2 regions of the Embleya sp. NBC_00888 genome follow, and region 2 is predicted to be linked to the other one. Evidence: riboswitches for the same ligand, from Rfam matches in the RefSeq annotation. Region 2 holds a riboswitch; the other holds the start of a gene.
What was found. Region 2 has a riboswitch for cobalamin ahead of OG948_RS46475 (prenyltransferase/squalene oxidase repeat-containing protein). Riboswitches for the same ligand answer to the same signal wherever they lie in the genome.

Region 1: another riboswitch for cobalamin. It lies ahead of OG948_RS04315 (ribonucleoside-diphosphate reductase subunit alpha); the one in region 2 lies ahead of OG948_RS46475 (prenyltransferase/squalene oxidase repeat-containing protein).

What each region holds. Positions count from the first base shown of each region.
Region 1 covers NZ_CP108784.1:1,124,141-1,128,547, reverse strand. Annotated here, with positions in the region: gene mug (G/U mismatch-specific DNA glycosylase) at 67-645, shown strand; cobalamin riboswitch at 1,554-1,804, shown strand; gene OG948_RS04315 (ribonucleoside-diphosphate reductase subunit alpha) at 1,880-4,198, shown strand; gene OG948_RS04310 (ribonucleotide-diphosphate reductase subunit beta) at 4,216-4,407, shown strand, end outside.
Region 2 covers NZ_CP108785.1:2,768,594-2,773,000, reverse strand. Annotated here, with positions in the region: gene metE (5-methyltetrahydropteroyltriglutamate--homocysteine S-methyltransferase) at 1-1,375, shown strand, start outside; cobalamin riboswitch at 1,557-1,698, shown strand; gene OG948_RS46475 (prenyltransferase/squalene oxidase repeat-containing protein) at 1,797-3,299, shown strand; gene OG948_RS46470 (hypothetical protein) at 3,296-4,330, shown strand; gene OG948_RS46465 (CbiQ family ECF transporter T component) at 4,327-4,407, shown strand, end outside.

The sequences.
Region 1 (4,407 bases), on a different replicon from region 2:
CCCGGACCGCCCGCGAAGCCCGTCGTGCTGCCGATCCCGCCCGGACGCAATCCCACCGCCGCCGAGATGGCCGCCGCGCACGGCCGGACCATCCCCGACGTGATCGGACCGAACCTGCGGGTTTTGTTCTGCGGGATCAACCCCGGCCTGTGGTCCGGCGCGACCGGGCGGCACTTCGCCCGCCCCGGCAACCGGTTCTGGCCCGCGCTGTACGCCTCCGGGTTCACGCCCCGCCTACTCGCGCCCGCCGAGCAGGACGCGCTGACCGCGCTCGGTCTCGGCATCACCAACGTGGTGGCCCGCACCACCGCCCGGGCGGACGAGTTGAGCCGGGACGAGTACGTCGCCGGCGGCGCGGCGCTCACCGCCAAGGTGCGCACGTACCGGCCGGCCTGGCTGGCCGTGCTCGGCATCGGCGCGTACCGGACCGGTTTCGGCCGGCCCAAGGCGGCGGTCGGTCGGCAGGCCGAGACCATCGGCGACACCCGGATCTGGGTGCTGCCGAACCCGAGCGGCCTGAACGCGCACTGGACGGCGGCGGCGCTCGGCGAGGCGTTCGCCGAACTGCGCACGGCGGCGGCCCATATCGAAAGCGAACGATCGAAAACGGCACGAACCGAAACCATCGGGACCGAAAGCACCTGACCGGAAGGCGCCCGGCCCGCCGAAACTCGGCGAAACCCACCGAAGACGGCTGAATCCGGCCGAAGATAGCCGAAGGCTGTCTGAATGCGGCCAAAGTACGGCCCGAGTACGACCCGAAGGCGCCCGACCGCCCAGGGGCGCGATCGGTGCGCCCGGGCCGGTCCGCGCGCCTGTATCCGAGTCGATTCGTCCATCGACCGAGTGGCATCACCCGGTTGGCGGTTACTTCGCGCTCCCTCGCGCGGTTGGGTCGGCATGGAGATCCTGCGGGCCCCGTTCGGGCCGTGGCCCACCGAGACGTTCGAGACACCCGTGTACGAGGCGTTGGTCGCGGAGTGGCGCGACTCGGGCCGGGAGGTGCCCCGGTCGGTGGACCGATGCCACGACCGCCCGGCACGACACGCGCGCCTACCCGGGGCCGGCCCCCGCGCCGGCCGCCCCTGAGGACGCCGACGAGGCCGCCTCCGAGGCCGCCCACACCGGCCGCCGGAGGCACCCGCCGACACGCCCGGCTCCCACCCCGCCGACACGCCCGACGGACGCCGTACCCGCCCGGCACACCCCGCGGCCGACCGTACGCCCCCGGCGCCTCGCCTTCGCCCGCTCGGCCGCCCCGCGAAAGTCTTTCTCTCGACGCCCGGACACCACGTTCGACAGGCGCCCGGCCACGCGCGCCGCGCACAACGCCGGCGTGTCGTGCGGCCGTTCGGCGGCCCGCGCGCGAGTACCGTCATGCCGGGCGTACGCCGGGAGGAGACGATTCCGCTCGGCTCGGGAGGCGCCGCGACACCCGGTGTGGACGGCCGCGCCGCCGGGAGTGGGCCCGTCCCGGCCGAAATCGTGGTAGGTCGGGAATCGCGACACGACACAACACCTGGGGGTGCGACGACCACCCCGCCACTACATATATGCTCTGCGACGCAGCTGGTTCGCCGTTCCGGTCAAACGGAGGGGCGACGCAAGAGGGAACCCGGTGTGAAGCCGGGACTGCCCCCGCAGCGGTAAGCGGGAACGAATGTCGTCCTGCGGTGCCGAACGCCCAGAGGGGTTCGGCGAGCGACGACCACGGGGAACTCCGCGGCCCGCCGAGCACATCGTGCCCGGTGGCGCCCCGGCATGCCCGCGAGTCCGAATACCTGCCGGCTGTCCGCGCCTTCGGGCGCGGGGTCACTGTACGTACGAGCTCGCGAGGAGAGAGCACGTGACCGTTGTGGACAGCGTGGGCGCGACCCGGATGCGGATCGACGAAAGCCCCGAGGACCAACTGGCTACCCTGGTGCGCACCCAGGCGCGCGATCTGCCGGAGGTCGATCCGGATCGGGTCGTCCGCCGGGTCGTCGCGGGTCTCAACGAGGGCGCGGACAAGGGAGCGGCCGCGGACCTGGCGGTGCGTACCGCCGCCGAGCTGATCGCCGAGGAACCCGCCTACTCGCGGCTCGCCGCGCGCCTGCTCGCCGGCCGGATCGCGGACGAGGCCCTCGACGCCGGGGTCACCTCGTTCAGCGCCGGCATCGCGCTCGGCCGACGCGAGGGCGTCATCGGCGCGGAGACCGCGGCGTTCGTCGCCGAGCACGCCGCCGAGTTGGACGCCGCCGTGGACGTCGACGGCGACCGGCGGTTCGAGTACTTCGGCCTGCGCACCGTGTACGACCGCTACCTGCTGCGCCACCCGGTCTCGCGCAAGGTGGTCGAGACCCCGCAGCACTTCCTGCTGCGCGTGGCGTGCGGCCTGGCCCAGGAGCCCGGCGAGGCGATCGGCTTCTACCGGCTGATGTCCTCGCTCGCCTACCTGCCCAGCTCGCCGACGCTGTTCAACTCCGGCACCGTGCACACCCAGATGTCCTCGTGCTACCTGCTCGACTCGCCCAAGGACGAACTGGAGTCGATCTACGACATGTACGGGCGAATCGCCCGACTGTCGAAGTTCGCCGGCGGCATCGGTGTGGCGTGGTCGCGGGTGCGTTCGCGCGGCTCGCTGATCCGCGGCACCAACGGGCACTCCAACGGCATCGTGCCGTGGCTCAAGACGCTCGACTCGTCCGTGGCCGCGGTCAACCAGGGCGGCCGGCGCAAGGGCGCGGCCTGCGTGTACCTGGAGACCTGGCACCCGGACATCCTGGAGTTCCTCGAACTGCGCGAGAACACCGGTGAGGACGCGCGCCGCACGCACAACCTCAACCTGGCCAACTGGGTGCCGGACCTGTTCATGCGCCGGGTCGAGGAGGACGGCGTCTGGTCGCTGTTCGACCCGAACGAGCTGCCCGAACTGCCCGACCTGTGGGGCGCCGAGTTCGACAAGGTGTACGAAGCCGCCGAGCGGGACGGCCGGTTCGTCCGGCAGATGCCCGCGCGCGACCTCTACGCCCGGATGATGCGCACGCTCGCGCAGACCGGCAACGGCTGGATGACCTTCAAGGACGCCGCCAACCGCACCTGCAACCAGGCCGCGGAGCCGGGCAACGTGGTGCACCTGTCCAACCTGTGCACCGAGATCCTCGAGGTGACCAGCGACGGCGAGACCGCCGTGTGCAACCTCGGCTCGGTCAACCTCGGCGCGCACGTGATCGCCGGCCAGGGCATGGACTGGGACAAGCTGCGCGCGACGGTGCGCACCGCGGTGGTCTTCCTGGACCGCGTGATCGACATCAACTACTACCCGACCGACCAGGCCGCCGCGTCCAACCCGCGCTGGCGTCCGGTGGGCCTGGGCCTGATGGGCCTGCAGGACGTGTTCTTCACGCTCGGCATGCCGTTCGACTCGGTCGAGGCGCGCGAGTTGTCCACGCTGATCTCCGAGGAGATCTACCTGACCGCGCTGGAGACCTCCTCGGCGCTCGCCGAGGCGCACGGCCCGCACCCGGCCTACGCCGAGACGCACGCCGCGCGCGGCCGGCTCCAGCCGGACCTGTGGGAGGGCGTGTACCCGACCCAGACCAAGCGCTGGGACGCGCTGCGCGACCGGGTCGCCGAGCACGGCCTGCGCAACTCGCTGCTCGTGGCGATCGCGCCGACCGCGACCATCGCCTCGATCGCCGGTGCCTACGAGTGCATCGAGCCGCAGGTGTCGAACCTGTTCAAGCGCGAGACGTTGTCCGGCGAGTTCCTCCAGATCAACGCCTACCTGGTGCGCGAGCTCAAGGCCCGCGGCCTGTGGACCCCCGCGGTCCGCGACCGGATCAAGCGCGCCGAGGGCTCGGTCCAGAGCATCGCCGAACTCCCGGAGGATGTGCGGGAGTTGTACCGCACTGCCTGGGAGCTCCCGCAGCGTGCGCTGATCGACCTGGCGGCGGCCCGCTCGCCGTACATCGACCAGTCGCAGTCGCTGAACCTGTTCATGGCCGACCCGACCATCGGCAAGCTGTCCTCGATGTACCGCTACGCGTGGTCCACCGGCCTCAAGACCACGTACTACCTGCGCTCGCGCCCCGCGACGCGGATCCAGCAGGCGACCGTGCCGGCGCAGGCCTCGGCCGCGCCCGTCGAGGAGATCTCGGACCTTGAGGTCATCGCCTGCTCGCTGGAGAACCCCGAAGCCTGTGAGGCGTGCACGTGAGCCTGCTCGATCCCGGAATGAACCTCACGCTGCGCCCGATGCAGTACCCGGACTTCTACGAGAAGTACCGCGCGGCGATCCGCAACACCTGGACGGTCGAAGAGGTCGACCTGCACAGCGACCTCGCCGACCTGGACAAGCTCAGCCCGGCCGAACGACACCTCGTGCAGCGCCTGGTCGCGTTCTTCGCGACCGGTGACACGATCGTG
Region 2 (4,407 bases):
CACCCTGGGCACCCTGCTGGGCCTGGCCGAGCGCGTCGACGTGGCCGCGTCCTGCTCCCTGTTGCATGTGCCCCTGGACGCCGGCGACGAGCGCGATATCGACCCGCAGATCTCCCGATGGCTCGCCTTCGCCCGGCAAAAGACCGAGGAGATCGTCACGTTGGCCCGCGGCCTGGGCCAGGGCACGGACATCATCGCGACCCACCTCGCCGCCAACCGGGCCGACCTGGCCGCGCGCAAGGCCTCCGCGCTGACCCACGACCCCGCCGTACGCGCCCGCGCCGCCGCGGTCACCGACGCGGACGGCCGGCGCAGCCTGCCCTACGCCGAGCGCGCCACGACCCAACGCGCGCACCTGGGGCTGCCGTTGCTGCCCACGACCACGATCGGCTCCTTTCCGCAGACCGGCGAACTGCGCACCGCCCGCGCCGATCTGCGCGCCGGACGCATCGACGAGGCGGGCTACGAGGAACGCATCGAGTCCGAGATCCGCGACGTGATCTCCTTCCAGGAGAAGGCCGGGATCGACGTCCTGGTGCATGGCGAGGCCGAACGCAACGACATGGTGCAGTACTTCGCCGAACGACTCACCGGATACGTGGCCACCCGGCACGGCTGGGTCCAGTCCTACGGCACCCGGTACGTGCGCCCGCCGATCCTGGCCGGCGACATCTCCCGTCCCGAGCCGATGACCGTGCGCTGGACCTCGTTCGCCCAGTCGTTGTCCGACCGCCCCGTCAAGGGCATGCTCACCGGACCCGTCACGATGCTCGCGTGGTCGTTCGTGCGCGACGACCAGCCGCTCGGAACCACCGCCCGGCAGGTCGCCCTGGCGCTGCGCGACGAGGTCGACGACCTGGAGGCAGCCGGTGGTTCGGTCATCCAGGTGGACGAACCCGCGCTGCGCGAGACGTTGCCGCTGCGCGTCGCGGACCGCGCCGAATACCTGGCCTGGGCCACCGAGTCGTTCCGGCTGACCACCTCCGGCGTGCACGCGGCCACCCAGATCCACACGCACATGTGCTACGCCGAGTTCGGCGACATCGTGCAGGCGATCGACGACCTCGACGCCGACGTGATCAGCCTGGAGGCCGCCCGTTCGCACATGCAGGTCGCCCGGGAACTCGCCGCCCACGGCTACCCGCGCGAGGCCGGTCCCGGTGTGTACGACATCCACTCCCCGCGCGTCCCGAGTGCGGAGGAGGTGAGCGCTCTGCTGCGCGAGGGGTTGACCGCGATCCCCGCCGAGCGGCTGTGGGTCAACCCCGACTGCGGCCTCAAGACCCGCGGTTGGCCCGAGGTTCGCGCCTCGCTGGAGAACCTGGTGGCGGCGGCGCGCGAGGTACGGGCGACGCTCCCCGACGCCGCGTCCTGAGTCGAGACCGCCGGGGCGGGGCAGGCGCGCCCCGCCCCGGCGGTCCGGGGTCGTCCCGGCGGCCACGCGCGCCCGAACGGTGCGCGATTGTCCGCCGCGGGCTCACGGTTGGTGACGAACGGCACCGTGATCGCCCGCTCGTGCTGTTGTCCGACAGCCGGAATGCTCCGTATGCTGCACATGCCGACGTGTGTCGGCACCCTCAACTTCATAGTTCGAAACCCAGGGGAAGCCGGTCGAAATCCGGCACTGACCCGCAACCGTAGGCGGTGGCCGACAGGCCGCCGCGAGTCGGAATGCCTGGGTGCGTACGAATTGAAGGCTCCAGCTGTCGTGGACTACACGCTGAGGCCCGGACCCCCGACCGATGCCCGGCATCGGTCGGCTCCCGGGACGCGTTGGTCTCGGAAGGGTCCCATCGATGTCCTGGCTCACCGTGAGGAACACCGGCGCCGTCGCGGTCTGCGGCGCGGTCCTGGTCGCGGCCTCCCCCGTCTTCTCCGCGTCGGCAGACGCCGCGAACCCGCACGCCGACAACGCCGTCGCGGCGGCGAAATGGCAGGCCGGGGAACTGGTCGACGGCGGCATACCGGGCTTCGCCGGCTCCGACTGGGGCCTGACCATCGACACGATGATGGCGTTGTCGGCCACCCGCTCGCAGCCCGTCGCGCTCAAGGCCGCGGCGGACGCGGTGGCCGCCAACATCCGCAAGTACAACAGCGCCGAGGAGTGGGGCATGCCCGGCTCGCGGATCGCGGGTGCCACCGCGAAGGTACTCTTCGCCGCCGTGGTCGCCGACCGCGATCCGACCAGGTTCGGCGACCTGGACATGCGCGCGGAGACGCTCGACCTGATCGCCGGGGCGGACGCCGGCGACGACGCGGGTCGCATCCGGGACAAGCTCACCGGCAGTCCCGACTCGAGCAACGCGTTCGGGCAGTCGCTGGCCGTGCTGGGCCTGGCCCGCAGCGGTGGGGTGCCGCAGAGCGCGGTGGACTTCCTGATCAAGCAGCAGTGCCCCAGCGGCGGATTCCGGTTGTACCCGGGCCAGTTGGGCAGCACCGGCGCAACCTGCCAGGACACCCCGACCACCGTGCTGGACCCGGACTCGACCGGCATGGCCGTGCAGGCGCTGCTCTCCGCGGCGACCGAGAGCAAGTCGGTCGGTGCCGCGGCCGCAGCGAGGAAGGGCGCGGACTGGCTGAAGTCCAAACAGCGCGAGGACGGTTCGTTCGGCGGCTCCGGACCCACCGCGGCATCGAACACCAACAGCACCGGCCTGGCCGGCCAGGCCCTGCACGCGGCCGGCTTCCCGACCGAGGCGGACAAGGCCGCCGCGTGGGTGGCCAAGCACCAGATCACCACCGACAACGCGGGCGCCGCGACCAAGGACGTCGGCACGATCGCCTACAACGCGGAGGCCCTCACCTCGGCCCAGGCCGAGGGCATTCCGGACTTCCAGCGCGACCAATGGCGCCGCGCGACCCCACAGGCCCTGCTCGTGCTGACCGACGTCCCGCTCGGGGACCTCGGCAAGGCCCCCACCCAGCCGACCGGTACCGCCACGACCTCGCCGAAGCCGACCGACTCCGGCACCCCGGGGCCCACCGGCTCGGCCACTCACACCGGGTCGCAAACGCCGTCCGCGTCGACGTCCGCCACACCCACCACCTCGCTCAGCCAGACCGCGAGCGCGTCGATCACCGCGTCCGCGACGACCACGACCACCGCCGCCGGCACCGGCGGTTCGGTGTCGGGCGGCACGAGCAGCTCGGGTGGTGGCGGCACCACGAAGGGCGGCGGCGGAAGCCTCGCCAGGACCGGTGCCCAGGTCGGCGGGCTGCTCATGCTCTCCCTCGGACTGGTCGGCACCGGCCTCGCCGTCCGCGCCGGCGCGCGGCGCAAGAGCGGAAAGCACACATGAGGCGCCGCGGGAGTGGCGGCCGAACAGCCCGCGTGGTCACCGCGCTTGCCCTGCTCGCGCTGCCCGCCACCGCCCAGGTCACCGTCGCCGCGCCGACCGCGCACGCGGTCGACACCTCCAAGGGCACCCCCGGCTACTGCCCGGACGCCAACGGTGTCACGGTGGTGATCGACTTCCAGGAACTGGGCGGCACGACCATCGTGCGCTGCGCACGAGGTGACCAGGCCACCGGCCACGCCGCGCTCAAGAACGCGGGCATCGAGATAGCCGGTGTGGCCCGCTGGGGCGAGGCGTTCATCTGCCGGGTCGAGGGCAAGCCCGGCGCGAACTCCGAGCCGTGCATCGACACGCCTCCGGCCGGCGCCTACTGGTCGTACTGGCATTCCCCCAACGGCGGTTCGTGGACGTACAGCCAGTGGGGTGTGATGAACCGCAAGCCGCCGCCCGGCAGCTTCGAGGGCTGGTCGTTCTCCAAGAACAAGACCGAGACCACCAACCCGCCCCCGCGCGTGGCACCGGCACGCCCGGCGACGCCCACACCGCCGAATTCGCCCGCGACGAACAACCCGCAACCGCCGCCGGCCAACGGCGGATCGGGCGGCGGTACGACCTCGGCCGGGAACGGAGGCCGCACCGACTCCGGTGGGGGTGCGCCCGGCACGACCGGGACGGCGTCGTCGGGTTCGACGACCACGACCTCGGGAACCGACCCCCTCGCGCCGGGGCCGGGTGTCGCCGGCAACCCGATGGAGTCCGAGCAACCCACCGAGTCCGCGGCACCCTCGGCCCCCGCCGCGGCCGAGACGTCCGCGACCGCCTCCACCGATCCGGGCTCACCAGGCGCCTCCACTCAACCCTCCGGTATCACTCCACAAGGTCAGACCTGGACCGGAGGGGAGGAGTTGGCGACCAGGAAGCGCGACGGGATCCCGGCCACGACCATCGTCGGGACAGCCCTGCTCGTGGCGATCTGCGCGGCGGCCGGGTTCACCACGTGGCGTCGACGTACGCGCGCCGACGGGTCGAGTTGAGCACGCCCCGGGCGGGGCACCGGCCGTCTGCCGCCGCGTTCCGGCTTGGCGGTAGCCGGTTGCCGCGCACCGTGCAT